Regions from separate parts of the Nicoliella sp. ESL1106 genome, predicted to be linked through region 1. Evidence: riboswitches for the same ligand, from Rfam matches in the RefSeq annotation. Region 1 holds a riboswitch; the other holds the start of a gene.
What was found. A riboswitch is a leader RNA that binds a small molecule or an ion and turns the genes downstream of it on or off. The one in region 1 is predicted to bind thiamine pyrophosphate.

Region 1 (7,781 bases):
GATTTGCGCATCGTTATATTACAGTAGTTTTAAAAACACGTAACGTTAAAATGATCCTATTGGTAATTGGTACAATCTATACATTAGAAACGGTTATTAATAATAACCATGCATTGGTTGCCGTATTTTCAATCATCGCATACCTTAGCCTTTGGGCTTGGTTCGATTATGTATTTGCACATCCAGTCGAAAGTAATGAATTAATTGATAAGACCGATCATTTTATAAGGGAACACAAACATTTAAATCGGGGTGAAGTCCAAGATTTAATTCATAAAAATAACCATGAAGTCATTGACTGGTTAGAAACCCATCTAAATGATAATCAAGAGCGAAAAGATAAACACTAATAAAAAAACGACTTTGCAGTTAATCAAAGTCGTTTTTTTATTAAGCCATTGGCCAATTGCGTTGATAATAAGCCATGTCCCAAAATAAATATTCATAACGAGTCGTATTTAGAAAAATTTGGCTCAGTTCTGATAATTCAGACTTAGACTTACCAGATGCCAATTCATCTAATAAGGAAATCGTCCAATTAGTTAAGTTCGTGTACTCATCATCGCTATACATTGATACCCAATTCGAATACAGTGGATGGCTGGCTGCTGGTGTATTCAATAGCTGCTTGCCAATTAAATTATAACTCCACATACATGGTAACAATGCAACTAAGACCTTATCTAAGCCCCCACTTTGGCCAACTGATAGCATATAATTTGTATAACTTAAAGTTACAGGAGTCGGTTGAGCATTTTCTAACTCTGCTTCGCTGATGCCAAATTCACTAGCGTATTTACGATGCAAACCCATTTCGGTGTTCAAAGTAGAACTGAGCAACTCAGCAAACTTTCCCTCTACTTTTAAATCAGAAGCTTTGAGCGCTCCTAGGGCAAACAGCTTCGCATAATCAATTAAATAAATGTAATCTTGAATCATATAAAATTTAAACTTATCAACTGGTAATGTTCCATCCGCTAGTTCTTTTACGAATGGATGGTTATGATTGGCTTCCCAAACAGGTTTTAATTCTGTTACTAACCGTTCACTAAATTTCATTAATTGGACTCCTTTTTGGTATTTAACCATTCATAAATAAATTGAAGTAAAACTTTGGTATATTGAACTAAATCATCAATTTCTAGTGATTCATCTACAGAATGAGCTTCATCAATCGTGCCTGGTCCATAAATAGCAGCTGGAATATTAGCATGACCGAACCATCCCCCATCAGTAACACTTGGCGAAACGTCGACTATTGGTCGTTCGTTCGTTACTTGATAGTGAGCATCTCTTAGTAATTCAACTGGTTTTGATTTCGCATCAAGATCAAGGGCTGGAAAGACTTCCCCACGCTCTTCGACCATTGACTTGCCACCCCACTTATAAATGGGCATGTGATCCTTCATCCAAAGGTCTGCCTTGGCAACTTGATCAATGTGATCTTCAACTTCTCTTATTACATCTCGATAGTCCTCATTTGGATAAAAATGAACCGTTACCCACAGTCTACATTCATCTGCAATAAAAGCGGCATTGCGACCCCCTTCAATTACAGCAGGATTAATCGTATCAGAACCAGGTTCTACTCCAGGATAACTTTTATTGACCGCCCAATCTCTTTCTAACTCGTTGAGACCAGAAATTACCTTTGCCATCTTTTCAATTGCGCTAGCAGCCCGTAGCTTTCCACCAGCATTCATCATCTGGCGTCTAGTAGCATCATGAAACGTTTGATCACTTTTGATCGTAATCCAACCAGTAATTACTCCGCCTTGGCCTTGAATATGAAAATCACTAATATCACCGACGATCGCAAAATCAGCTTTATGACCATGTTTGATTGCATCCCAAGTTCCGGCTTCACCACTTTCTTCACCAATAACTGATTCGAATTTTAATTCACCAGGTAGCTCTAATCCAGACTTATTCAACAATTGAATTGCCATCAGCATTGCAGCAAGGGCACCCTTCATATCTGCTACCCCGCGACCGATGACTATATCATCCTTAATGACCATCTTGAACGGATCTGAATGCCATTTTTCATCCGATTGAATCGAGGCTACATCCATATGCCCATTTAAAATCAAACTTTGGTATTGATCAGATCCTGGTTTCGTCCCAACAACAATTGAATCATGGGGATAAAGATCCCATTGATCAACATTAAACCCATTTTGTTCAAGAAAGTCCCTAACAAATGCCTGAGCATCATCTGAGTTTCTGCCCGGTGGAGCGGGAGTGGGAAATGCCACTAGCTTACTTAATATTGCTAATAACTGATCTTTATTTTGATCAACATCGTTAATCAACGTCTTAATATCATTTACCATTAAAATAGCTCCCTATTTGTCACTATAATAAAAAGGAGATACTTCAAACAGAAGCATCCCCCCTAAATTCGCAAACCATTAGCTAATTTCAAAGGGCCACTTCCTTGCGCTGGTGCTAACCAGATTCAAGTTCAAAGGGTCAAATTAATTCTCAGCCAAATAGCTCCCCTAGTGACAGTTTATTTTTAATTTTAACGCCTTAATTATAAATTAAAGCTGCTTTTTAATCAAACTAAAATATCAAATCAAAATGACACCCTAATTGATCAGTTTGTTGCGATTTCTACTCAAGTATTTAAATATCAACATGACCATTCCAATTAAAAACGGGATGAAGTAATAACAGATCCGATAGATCAAGGCCCAAATTACAATAATATCAGTTGAAATCCCCGCTCTTTGTAAACCAAATGTTAATGCGACTTCAAATGAACCGATTCCACCAGGAATTAATGACATCGCTCCCACAATTCCAGCAAAGACTAGCCCTAAGTAAGCTGCTCGTACATCAAAATGAATGTGCATGAAGTAACCGATACTCAAAAAGAATGCTAAACAACACACCCACTCCAAAGTTGAGCCAATCAAGAGGTGGAATAGATCACGACGATTCAATGTATCGTTTTTGGCAATGAACGGAACTAATAAATAAAGCGGGAACAATAGGCACACTGCCTTAATCCAAAGTGGTTCCATTCCAAAGCGATCAATGTTAAGCAGTATTGCAAGAATATCATTAACGACTAAGCCCGTCATCGTGAACAAGGCGATTTGAGTAACGATCTTAGCAGTCTCTTTATTATTTTCCTGAACGCTGCCGAATAAAAAGATCCTAAGGCTCGCCCCGACCAATCCACCAGATCCCCCGATGTTTGTGAACGTATTGATTACATAACTACTTGTGATCAATTCTGGCATTGAAATATCCATTTTGACCTTGCGAGTATAAGTAAAATCATAAATCATCATTGGAACGATCGAAAGAGCTCCTAAGATTATCAATGCAGCTAAACTGCCGATTGAAAGTAAATGACTAGCATGCACTAACTTATGCCAAGAAATTTGTTCAAAAATGGAATGGATCGAATAAACCACAAAAACTAAAATTAATACTACATAAATCCGTTTAATAACGTTAGAGTAACTAGAAAAAGCATCTGCAATCTTATCAATAATTTTAATCTAACTCACCACTTTCTAGTTATCATTAACCAATTCTGTTAACCTAGTATAAAAGTCGGGTAATTGCTTTTGAATGTTGATAATCTTACCATCTATGTCTAAAAAGCAGTGCTCGCTACTAGCCCGGCAAACTAGCTGGTCCTTGACCGTCATTAGATAACTTAATATCAACCGATGCTTACTGACCTTGGCAACACGGGTCTCAATCTTAATTACATCAGGAAAGGTAGTCGTCTTTTTATAATCCGCAACGACCTTAGACACTGGCGATATAATTTGATTAGCTTCAAATTGATCATAGGCCCACCCAATTTGTTCCAAAAAATCACTACGCGCTTCTTCCATGAACCGAATGTAATTCGTATGACTAGTAATTTTCATTTTATCAGTTTCATAGTATTGTACCTTATGAAAATATGGATTAACCATTTTAATATCCTCTTCTCTAAATTATTCCATAGTAATTTTATCATAAACCAGCTATTTCTTGATATAATTAAATTAAATTGCAATAAGGGAGTCCTTACAATGAATGAGCCAAGACCCAATTTTCAAGTTAATGCTGACTTTACAGCAATGGATTCAATTACCGCTTCTAAATATATTGATAACGCGCTTAATTTTATTAATCAATTGGAATGGGCATCCAATCAAGTTGATCAAAATGTATATGATGATCTAAATAATCGTTACAGTAATGGACCGACCAGTAGCGAACGACTTAAATTGATCGCTAACCAATTTGATAATGATGATTTCTTACTCAGTATCATTGATCAGCTCCGTGATAAAATTAACGACAGTGCCAAAAGCAATCAACTATACTCGATTACCCTCGGTGATGATGAAAAGCCCCTCAATGATGATGAGATTCAAGACCTGGTCGCTAACCATGAAATCACATTACATAAAGTTTCTGGCAATGACGCTAAATTAGTCCAGACCCAGGTCAAAAGATTATTGGAACAGTATCACAATAATAATTAAATACGAAAAAAGCTGAGACAAATTGTCTCAGCTTTTATTATGAGTCGGGCCAGGATTGAACTAACATCTTCTCGGAAAAGGACCGAGTGCTCTGCTTGAGCTACCGACTCAAAAGAATACTTAATAATATTATCAGAAGTGAGTCTTAATTACAACCATTTCAGGAAAAATATTTCAAAATTTCTTGAGGAGTTTTAAAATCGTACTTTGCATAACCATTTCTTAGCTCTTGATCAATATCTCCCCAACCAGCTAAGCCAAAATCAACCCGTGCGTTCTTAGCACATCCCTCGTCAGTAAAAGAATCACCAATATACAACGTTTCGTTGCGACTAACCCCCATTTGATCGATTGCAAATAACAATGGTTCTGGAGCAGGCTTATGATAAGGTAACCGATCGGATGTCACAATTACCCATACCTGTTTCATAAAAGCAAAATGATCCTTTAAACTTTGCATATCTTCATTACTTCCAGAAGTGACGATTCCCAATGCCACATCGGGATAACTATCTTGTAGCCGTTGGAAAAATTCATCAAACCCTGGATATAAAACAGGTTTTTGGTTCAATTGAGCTGCTGCGATCGTATAGTCAATTGCCATTTGGTTACTAAATCGACTGGGAATCCCCAGATAATCGATTGTCTGGACCGCAGTTAATGGGAACGTCGCATGCAGTTCAGCATCGGATATATCTTTAATTCCATACTTAGGCGTAATCAGTTTCATAATTGCTGCATAGCGTGGAAAACTATCAATTAAAGTCCCATCTACATCAAAAACTACTGCTTTATACTTCATCATAAATCACCCCGTTAGTTATTATACTATAACAAATCAAAAGGTGTTATAACATGATAAAAAATTGAAAAGTGGTAAAATGAACGTATATCAAAATTTTGTACTATATTTCGGATCAGGAGGATTATCTAATGGAAAATAAAAAAACGATCAAGGCCAGTGTGGCCCTTTTAAAGGTCCTCGAATCATGGGGCGTAAAGGACGTTTATGGATACCCTGGTGGTTCAATTAATTCATTACTAGATGGATTACAAATTGAACAAAAAAATATTAACTTCATTCAAGTTCGCCACGAGCAGGTAGCAGCACTTACTGCCGCAGCCCATGCTAAATTGACTGGTAAGATTGGGGTCGCATTTGGCTCAGCTGGTCCTGGTGCAGTTAACCTGTTGAACGGACTTTACGATGCGAAGGCTGATCATGCTCCCGTTTTAGCGCTAGTCGGACAAGTTCCTAATACGAATATGAACTATGACTACTTCCAAGAAATGCCTGAAACCCCTGTTTTTAGGGATGTGGCATGCTATGACCGAATTGTGATGACGCCCGAAAGTCTCCCCCACGTGGTCGATGAAGCAATCAAATCCGCTTATAAAAACAATGGTGTGGCCGTGGTTGTTATTCCTAATAACTTTGGTTATGAACAGATTCCAGAAAAGAAGTACTCCTCAGCGAGTTTAAGTGATGAAAAGGTTGCTCCAGAACCTGAAGCAACCGATTCAGAAGTCGACAAATTCTTGACGTTAGTTAAATCAGCTAAACGTCCTGTCTTCCACGCTGGTCGTGGAATCAAGGATGGCGGCGAAAAGTTAGTTGAGCTTTCCAAAAAATTACAAATTCCAATTATCATCGATGGATTAGCAAGTGGATTGGTTCCTAGAGACTACGAAGGCCTATTAGGAACTGCTAACCGTGCTGCCTCCAAGGCTGCAGATGAAATTATGTCAGTTGCAGACCTTGTGATCGCAATTGGTGGTGACTTCCCATTTGCCAACACCTACTACGCTAGCCATCCATTTACCTATGTACAAGTTGACAACGATCGTAGTATGTTAGGGCGTCATCATACCTTAGACCTTGGTATCTGGTCAGATGCAACCCAATTTATTGAAAAAGCAATTGAAAGAAGCACTAAGGTCGCTAACACGAACTACTTTAAGGCTGCTGTCGCTGACATGCAGAATTGGAAAGAATATCTAGAAATCATGAAAAATTCAGATGCATCGCCATTATTACCAGGCCAGATGTATAAGGCGATCAATGAAGTGGCAGATGATAATGCTTCCTTCTCAATTGATGTTGGGGATAACATTATCAATACCTTTAGATACCTCGACCTTACTAAGCAAAACAAGTGGGTGATTTCTGCCCTCTTTGCAACGATGGGAAGTGGGCTCCCTGGTGCAATCGCTGCTAAACGTGAATATCCAGATAGACAATCTTGGAATATTGCTGGTGATGGAGCCCTAGCAATGGTGCTTCAAGACCTTGCCACCATTGTAAAATACAAGGTTCCAGTAATCAATGTGGTTACCTCCAACAATGACCTCAGCTTTATTGAAGGGGAACAAGAAGATGCCCCAATGCAAATCTTTGGATTGGATCTGGAACCAATTGACTTCGCAAAGGTCGCAGCAGGATTTGGGATTGATGCAGTAACCGTTACTAAGGTCTCTGAATTAAAACCAGCTTTTGAAAAAGCAGCTGCCACAGTTAAGGCTGGCAAGCCATTTTTAGTTGATGTCGAAATTGGCAATCAAAGAGGCCTTCCAGTTGAAGATCTTCAATTAAGCATCGTTAATGGTAAATTAGATGAATCCGTTAGTCCTAAGTACCTTGACGATAAACCTGCGGATGTTCACTATACACCAAAGGAATTATTCAAACGTTACAATGGCGATAATCTTAAGACATTACCCGAATTCTTTGATGAATTTAACGTTGAACTATAATTCTTGCTATTTTCTTGAACAATTAATAGCAATTTAAAAGAGCTCTATGACGATAATCATTCGTCATAGAGCTCTTTTGTTGTATATATTTAATCTTTAACTTCATTCACTGGTGTATTTGGTTGCTTACCGGCAAATACGTTCAAAATATTGTTCAAGGCTGCATGGGCCATTTCATTCCAAGCTTCAACGGAGTTCCCACTACAATGTGGTGTAATAAAAACATTGTCTAATTGACGGATGGGACTATCCATTGGCAATGGTTCCTTATCAAAAACATCCAATGCAGCGCCAGCAATGTGATGGTTTTTAAGCGCATCGACCATATCATTCTCGTTAGTCAAAGGCCCCCGCCCTAGGTTAACTAGGTATGCTGAATCTTTCATCATGTCAAATTCTTTCTTTGCAACACTCCCGATCGTTCCCTGAACTGCTGGTAAGTGAAGTGACACAAAGTCAGACTGCTTGAACAATTCATCCCAAGCAACCATTTTACCGTACTTAGTTTCCCGTGGCGTCCGA
Region 2 (7,781 bases), 340 kb from region 1:
CTAGTATGGATCAAGATGGAACTAAGGACGGATTTGATGAAAAATTATACCAGCAGATTGGTCAATTAGTGGATGTACCGATCATTGCTTCTGGTGGTGCGGGCCGAGTAGCTGACTTTGTTGATTTATTTAAGAACACCAAGGTCACAGGGGCACTAGCCGCATCTGTTTTTCACTATCAAATGCTTTCGATTCCGGAAGTCAAACAACAATTAGAAAACGAGGGGGTCTCCGTTAGAATATGAAACCAGACTTTAGTAAGCTATCTGGACTATTGACCACCGTTGTGATTGATTCGAACACTAAACAAGTTTTAATGGTTGCTTGGATGAATCCAGAGAGTTATCAACGAACGATCGAAAGCGGTGAGACGTGGTTTTGGTCACGTTCGCGAAATGAATTATGGCATAAGGGTGAAACGAGTGGAAATACACAACGGGTAACTAAAATGGAACTGGATTGTGATGGCGACACCCTATTAGTATCCGTTGTGCCGAATGGGCCAGCTTGTCATACTGGTCATGTAAGTTGTTTTTTTAACCCAGTTGAATTTAAAAAAGGAGTCGATAATAATGGATAAACAAAACTTAGAAGAATTATATGAAATGGTCAAGAAGCGGAAAGCAGAACCAATCGAAGGTTCATATACTGATTATTTATTCACCAAGGGCTTGGACAAGATTCTTAAAAAAGTCGGTGAAGAAACAACGGAAGTCATCGTTGCCGCCAAAAATAAGGATCCTAAGGAATTACAATATGAAACCGCTGATATGCTATACCACTTAATGGTGTTATTGGTCGAATCTGGCGTGTCTTTTGATCAAATTAAGACCGAACTTGGTTCGCGAGTGGGCAAAATGAGTCAATACAAAGATCGGGCCCCAATTAAAAAGTTATAGAATGGAGTGATTTCCAATGAAGAGTGCAGTTAAAGGGCTAGAAAACTACGTCCCACCAGTTGCGATTGAGCAACTTAAGAAAAAGTACGGATTAAATCGAATTGTCCGTTTATCAGCAAATGAAAATCCGTATGGGACTTCTCCACAGGTTGCTAAGGCAGTCACTTCTGCAGTTCCACAGTCGGAAAACTATTATCCTGATAGTAATTGTACGGAGCTACGCAACTTAATCGCTAACAAGTTAAAGGTTTCTAGCCAAAATATTGTTTTTGGTTGTGGATTGGATGAAATAATCTCAATGGTTTCGCGCATTTTTTTGAATGCTGGCGATGAGGTAATTGTTTCAGAACCCACTTTTTCTGAGTATCAAATCAATGCTGAAATCGAAGGCGCTAAGACGATCAAGGTTGCAGTTAATGCTGATGGTCAAAATGATCTTCCTGCATTTTTGAGCCAAATTAATGCAAATACGAGCTTAGTCTGGCTCTGTAATCCTAATAACCCGACTGGGGGCTATAATTCAGTCGAATCGATCCGCCAGTTTATGTTAAAAGTGCCTAAGGATGTCTTGGTGCTCATTGATGAAGCATACATTGAATACGTAACCAGTGCTAAGGATTCTTCAGCCGTCCCATTATTAAAAGAGTTCGATAATTTAGCGGTGATGCGGACTTTTTCAAAAGCTTATGGTTTAGCTAGCTATCGGGTTGGCTATATCATTATGGACGCTAAACGCGCGGGGTATATGCAAGCGGTCCGCCTACCGTATAACCTCAATACGCTTTCCCAAGTTGCCGCAGTTGCTGCGCTTAGCGATCCTGAATTTGTTCAACGAACGGTAAATAATAATAAGACTGAACGTGATGGATGGGAACAATTTTTAAAGCAAGCTAATTTAAAATACTATCCATCGCAAGCCAATTTTATTTATTTTCAAAGTGCTGATGCCGATAAAATCGCAAATGAATTACTCCAAAAGGGCTACCAAGTTCGGGTTGGCCAACAACCAAATTGGATTCGAATTACAATTGGGCGACAAGATGATAATAAAGCGATTCAGGACATTATTAAAAGCTCCTTATAATGTTATCAATAATTACATGTATAATAGTCAGCTGATTTTGAATAAATAACCCCTTTATCACGCTAAAAAAGCATAAAAACCAATTTTTTTGAAAAAAGCTTTGCTTTTCGAAATAAATGTGATAGAATAAATTAAAATTAAATGAGAAAAAGTTAATTTTATTTTAATGTTATGTGAATCAACGGGACGTCACGTAACTTTTTATTACATTTATTTTAGGTAATTATAAAATTGGTAAAGGATGTGTTGATCATGGCTAACTCAAACATTAAAGAAAATCCAGATGGAACTTACCGTTCATTGAGTAACCGACATGTGCAAATGATTGCAATTGGTGGCACGATTGGAACTGGGCTATTCTTAGGATCAGGGACGACGATTTCTAAAACGGGACCATCCATTTTGATCGTATACTTAGTCTTAGGATTGTTCTTCTTCTTGATGATGCGTGCAATTGGAGAAATGTTTTATTCAGATCCATCGCACCACACGTTTGTATCATTTATTACTAAGTATCTAGGACCTGCTGCAGGTCGATTCACAGGTTGGACCTACTGGATCGGGTTGGTGTTTGTCTGTATGGCTGAAGTAACTGCGGTGGCCACTTATGTACAATTCTGGTTTCCTAATCTGCCAGCATGGTTGATTGAAGTCGTCTTTTTGGCTGTTCTTTGTGGCTTAAACCTAGTGGCTGCGCGTCTGTTTGGTGAAACCGAATTCTGGTTCGCAATGATCAAAATTATCGCAATCGTTGCTTTGATCGTTACCGGGATTTTTATGATCTTTAGACACAGCGCAACGCCACTTGGTCATGCATCACTTGCTAACATTACTAATAATTTGACATTATTCCCCCACGGTTCATTTAACTTTATTTCTGCGTTTCCAATGGTATTCTTCGCCTTTCAAGGAATTGAATTCGTAAGTATCACGATTGGTGAAGCAAAGGATCCACGGCACGTGATCAAGAAGGCAGTTAATGAAACCTTACTTCGCATCTTACTATTCTACATTGGTGCATTGGTGGTAATTATGGGAATTATTCCATGGACTTCGCTTTCACCAGATAAAAGTCCATTCGTTCAAGTTTTCCAATTGGTTGGAATTCCAGCTGCTGCAGCTGTGATCAACTTTGTGGTTCTAACTTCTGCTGCTTCGGCATTAAATAGCTGTATCTTCTCAGCTGGGCGTCACTTTTACCAACTAGCGACTGAAGCGAAGGAAGGCAGCTTCATGAAGGAAAAGTTTGGTAAAATCTCTAATTCTGGGGTTCCGGCAGCTGCCATTTTACTATCAGCTAGTTTGGCATTGATCACTCCAATTATGAGCCTTAGTGCAGCGACTGGAGCAGTCTTTACAATCGTAACTGGTGCATCTAGTGATATGTATATCTTGGTATACGCATTAACAATGCTTGCACATCGGAAATATCGTCAATCAAGTGATTATATTGAAAATGGGTTTAAAACGCCTTGGTACAATGTTACCAGTCCGCTCACCATCGCTTTCTTTTTGGTAATCTTCGCTAGTTTATTCTTCATTCCCGATGATGTTGTAGGTGCCATTGCTGCAATTGTATGGGCAGTTGGATTTGGTGGATATGTATTGATTAGCCAAAGAAAATCAGAAGCAAGTATAAATGGATAATATTAAAAAATATCTTATTATCGTTCGATAATAAGATATTTTTTGTTGCTAGCTTTTTATCAAACTGTCCTAGGCTTAAAATTTTATTGTTGACAAATTTTTAAGCTTAGTGTTAATATATGGGTGTTCAAAATTAAATATTTATCACATTGTATCTGGGGTGCCAAGCAATTGGCTGAGATCATACCCATTGAACCTGATTTGGTTAATACCAGCGAAGGGAGATGCAGTTCTTTTATCGCTGATTAATTATCGAATAATTAGGACGGTTCTCCTGGGTTTTACTAGGGGAACCGTTTTTTATTTACAATTGTGATGATAATTTAAACACTGGGGTGCCAAGTAATTGGCTGAGATTATACTCATTGAACCTGATGTAGTTGATACTACCGAAGGAAGGGGTTTAATCTTAACTAGTGCGTTAAAAAACCTCCTTTCTTGGGTCTAGAAAGGAGGTTTTTACTTTGGTAACCATTAATGGAAAGCCAGTGGAAGCATTGGCGGGAAAACCGCTATCATTCTTATTGGCTCAATATGCTCAGCATCAAGATAACGTTGTGGTCGAATTAAACGGATCAATCGTCCATCGCAATGAAATCGATGGAATTACTTTAAATCCAAATGATCACGTTGAATTAATTTCGTTCGTAGGAGGTGGTTAGCAATGACGGTTCAAATTGATGGAATCAGTGTTGAAGATTTTTTTATGCAGATGAAGGATCGCAATGTTGACAACTCGTATCAGGCCCTAAAGAATGCACATGTTACGATTGCAGGTTCAGGCGGGTTAGGATCTAACATTGCAATTGCATTGGCGCGTTCAGGCGTGGGTCATTTGACCCTAATCGATTTTGACGATGTGGAATTAAGCAACTTGAACCGCCAACAGTTCAAGTTCAGTCAAATTGGGATGCCAAAGGTCACTGCATTAAAGCAAAATTTATTAGAATTTAATCCCTTTATTAAAGTGGATGCGATTAAAACAAAGGTCAGTGCTGAAAATATTGAGCAACTCTTTGCTGACTGTGACATTATTTGTGAAGCTTTTGATAACCCTGCTGCCAAGGCGATGCTACTCGATGGGGCGACCAGTGCTTTTCCAGATAAACCATTAGTAATGGGCAACGGATTAGCGGGGGTCCATGGTGCAAATCAAATTCAAACCAAACAACAATCCCCAAACGTCTACATTAGTGGTGATGGTCAGACGAGTGGATCAGAGGGATTGATGGCACCACGGGTAATTATTTGTGCCGGTCATCAAGCAAACGCAATTTTAAGATTACTCATGCAACTACCAGTGGTTGAAAATAAGGAGGAAATTTAACATGGCAATTAAAGACGATTTAGTAATTAACGGACACCATTTTACATCACGGTTTATCTTAGGTTCAGGTAAATATTCATACGACCTAATTGATGCTGCAGTTCATAATGCCAAGGCTGAAATTATCACAATGGCATTGCGTAGAACCGAAGCAGCAGCCGAAAATATCTTAAACTTTATTCCAGAAAATGTCACTATCTTACCGAATACTTCTGGTTGTAAAAATGCCGAAGAAGCAATTCGGATGGCTCGAATCGCGCGCGAATTAAGCGGCAGTGATTTCATTAAGCTAGAAGTGATTCCAGACAAAAAATACTTAATGCCCGATAATGCAGAAACGATCAAGGCGACTTCCATTTTAGCTGATGAAGGTTTTACCGTAATGCCATACTTCTTACCAGATTTAATCACTGCAAAGCGGTTAGTTGAAGCTGGAGCATCAGCGGTGATGCCATTAGGCGCACCGATTGGGACTAACCGCGGCTTAGCCACTAAGGACCTAATTCAAATTTTGGTCAACGAAATCGAAGTACCAGTGATTGTTGATGCCGGAATTGGACGGCCTAGTCAAGCTGCTGAAGCCATGGAAATGGGAATTGATGCCGTAATGGCGAATACTTCAATGGCAACTGCTGGCGACATCCCATTAATGTCAGAAGCATTTAAGCTAGCGGTTGAAGCTGGGCGCAAAGCATACCTTGCTAAGCCAGGACGGGTAGTTAATAGTGGTGCGGTTGCTTCTTCACCACTGCTTGGGGTTAGTAAGTAGGCACTGTCATGGTGATGAAAGGAACGCTTAATTTAAACGATTGGTTAGATCAATTTACTGTTGATTCCGATGAAGGACAACACCGATTGGTTTATGATGAATACTGGATTGAAAATCAAATTCGGTTGATTCACTTAGGACAGCGACTGGGTTTTAAGGCGACCGTTGACATGGTTGGAAACGTCTTTTTAGACTTCATCGGGCAAACGGATTCGGTGATTGCGGTTGGTTCCCATATGGATACGGTCGATCATGGTGGTAAGTATGATGGACTATATGGCGTTTTGGGTGGATTAAAGGCGATTGTTGATACAGTATCCAAAAATGGCAAGCCGAATAAAACGCTGCGCTTGATCTCATTTAGTGAGGAAGAGGGGAGTCGTTTTCCCGCCACTTTTACGGGTTCGAAATACTATGTCAATAAAACGCTTCCGCCAAAATTAGTCGATGCAAATGGGACTAGCTTTGAAGCTGCTAGAAAAAAGGCCGTTGAGCAATTGACTAGTCAACCACAAGTTACTTTGCGTAATTGTGAGTTACCTGATGCTTTTACGGAATTACACATTGAACAGGGTCCCCAATTAGAAAGAACGAACGCATCGATTGGGTTAGTAAATTCGATCGTTGGGCAACGGCGCTATACTGTGGATATTAATGGACATGCTAACCATGCTGGAACGACACCGATGCAGGGGCGCTGTGATGCGCTAAGAAAAGGGTGTCATCTAATTGATTCGATTTATCAATTGGGCAATCGTTTTAAACAACCGTTCGTTTTGACGATTGGTAAAGTCATGAACCACCCCAACGTTAGCAACGTTATCAGTGGACAGTTTAGCTTTACGATTGATTGCAGGTCTGATTCTGAGGATCAACTGGATGATTTTGAATTCCGCTTAAATGAATTAGTTAAAAGGCAGCGTGGAATCATCGATCGTTATTTACAGGTTCCTGTTACCCAGTTAAACCATCAGCTTCTAAATGTTAACCAAGATTTAGCGCGTCAATCTGAAATCACATTTTTAGAAATGGCATCTGGAGCAGGACATGATAGTCAGATAATGAGCAAGGCCGTTGCGACTGCAATGGTATTTGTTCCCAGCAGTAATGGAATTAGCCATCGTCCCGATGAGTTTACAGTCGCTGCTGATCTAAATGCGGGGGTACATTTCTTATCGATGATCTTACAAAAACAAGCCTATTAGGAGACTGAAAATGAAGTTGAAACAGAACTTAACCCTGAAAATTCTTCTGGGAATGTTGATTGGAATCTTAATTGGTGGAATTGGTGGTTCCAAGGTGGCGTGGTTACAAATATTTGGTGAAATTTTTTTACGCCTTCTTCAAATGATAGTAATCCCACTGGTAACTTGTTCGGTAATTTCAGCTGTGGGCCACTTTTCCGTCGGTCAGTTTCGTAAGATTGGAATGCAAATGGTGATGATTTTTCTAGCCACCACGATTGCTGCAGCTGTGGTTGGTTTATTAGTCGGGTTACCAATTAGGTTGAACTTGAACCTAGCAAGTCACGCCAGCGGGTTGGTTCATAAACAGTCGCCTTCGATTTCCGATACGATTCTATCATTTTTTCCGCAGAATATTTTTGAAGCTTTAAGTGCCGGTCAGGTCATTCAAATCACGATTTTTGCAATTATTTGTGGATTTACAATTATGCGAATCAATCGTCGGGGGCAATTCGATTTAGTCTTGGGTGCGATTGATAAGTGTAATCATATTTTGATCGAAATGATGAATACGATCCTAATTGGTGCGCCGCTGGGGATTTACTCTTTACTAATCGGCAGTATCGCAACCAACGGGATAAAAATTTTATTCCCGCTATTGATGTTTATTATCATCTATGCGGTTGCTGTGATTTTATTTCTGATTGGTTTGATCTGTATTTGTAGTTTTAAAACACAGGTTTCGCCATTGAAAATTCTTTTGAAGTGTTCACGAATCATTCTAATTGCTGCGACTACGGCATCATCAGCCGCAGCATTACCAATGGAAATGCTTGATGCCAATAAACGTCTCGGTATCGGGGAATCCGTT

Region 2: another riboswitch for thiamine pyrophosphate. It lies ahead of thiS (sulfur carrier protein ThiS); the one in region 1 lies ahead of ACSVI6_RS07080 (acetylornithine deacetylase).

The regions. Positions count from the first base shown of each region.
Region 1 is NZ_CP196341.1:53,231-61,011, forward strand. Features, by position in the region: gene ACSVI6_RS07070 (hypothetical protein) at 1-350, shown strand, start outside; gene tenA (thiaminase II) at 391-1,059, opposite strand; gene ACSVI6_RS07080 (acetylornithine deacetylase) at 1,059-2,336, opposite strand; TPP riboswitch at 2,421-2,516, opposite strand; gene ACSVI6_RS07085 (lysylphosphatidylglycerol synthase domain-containing protein) at 2,595-3,518, opposite strand; gene ACSVI6_RS07090 (acyl-CoA thioesterase) at 3,534-3,947, opposite strand; gene ACSVI6_RS07095 (hypothetical protein) at 4,047-4,505, shown strand; gene ACSVI6_RS07100 (HAD family hydrolase) at 4,666-5,307, opposite strand; gene spxB (pyruvate oxidase) at 5,439-7,259, shown strand; gene ACSVI6_RS07110 (phosphoglycerate dehydrogenase) at 7,349-7,781, opposite strand, start outside.
Region 2 is NZ_CP196341.1:390,398-398,178, forward strand. Features, by position in the region: gene hisF (imidazole glycerol phosphate synthase subunit HisF) at 1-245, shown strand, start outside; gene hisI (phosphoribosyl-AMP cyclohydrolase) at 242-580, shown strand; gene hisE (phosphoribosyl-ATP diphosphatase) at 573-899, shown strand; gene hisC (histidinol-phosphate transaminase) at 916-1,983, shown strand; gene ACSVI6_RS08515 (amino acid permease) at 2,236-3,630, shown strand; TPP riboswitch at 3,777-3,870, shown strand; TPP riboswitch at 3,952-4,046, shown strand; gene thiS (sulfur carrier protein ThiS) at 4,095-4,292, shown strand; gene thiF (sulfur carrier protein ThiS adenylyltransferase ThiF) at 4,295-4,957, shown strand; gene ACSVI6_RS08530 (thiazole synthase) at 4,959-5,726, shown strand; gene ACSVI6_RS08535 (hydantoinase/carbamoylase family amidase) at 5,735-6,931, shown strand; gene ACSVI6_RS08540 (dicarboxylate/amino acid:cation symporter) at 6,942-7,781, shown strand, end outside.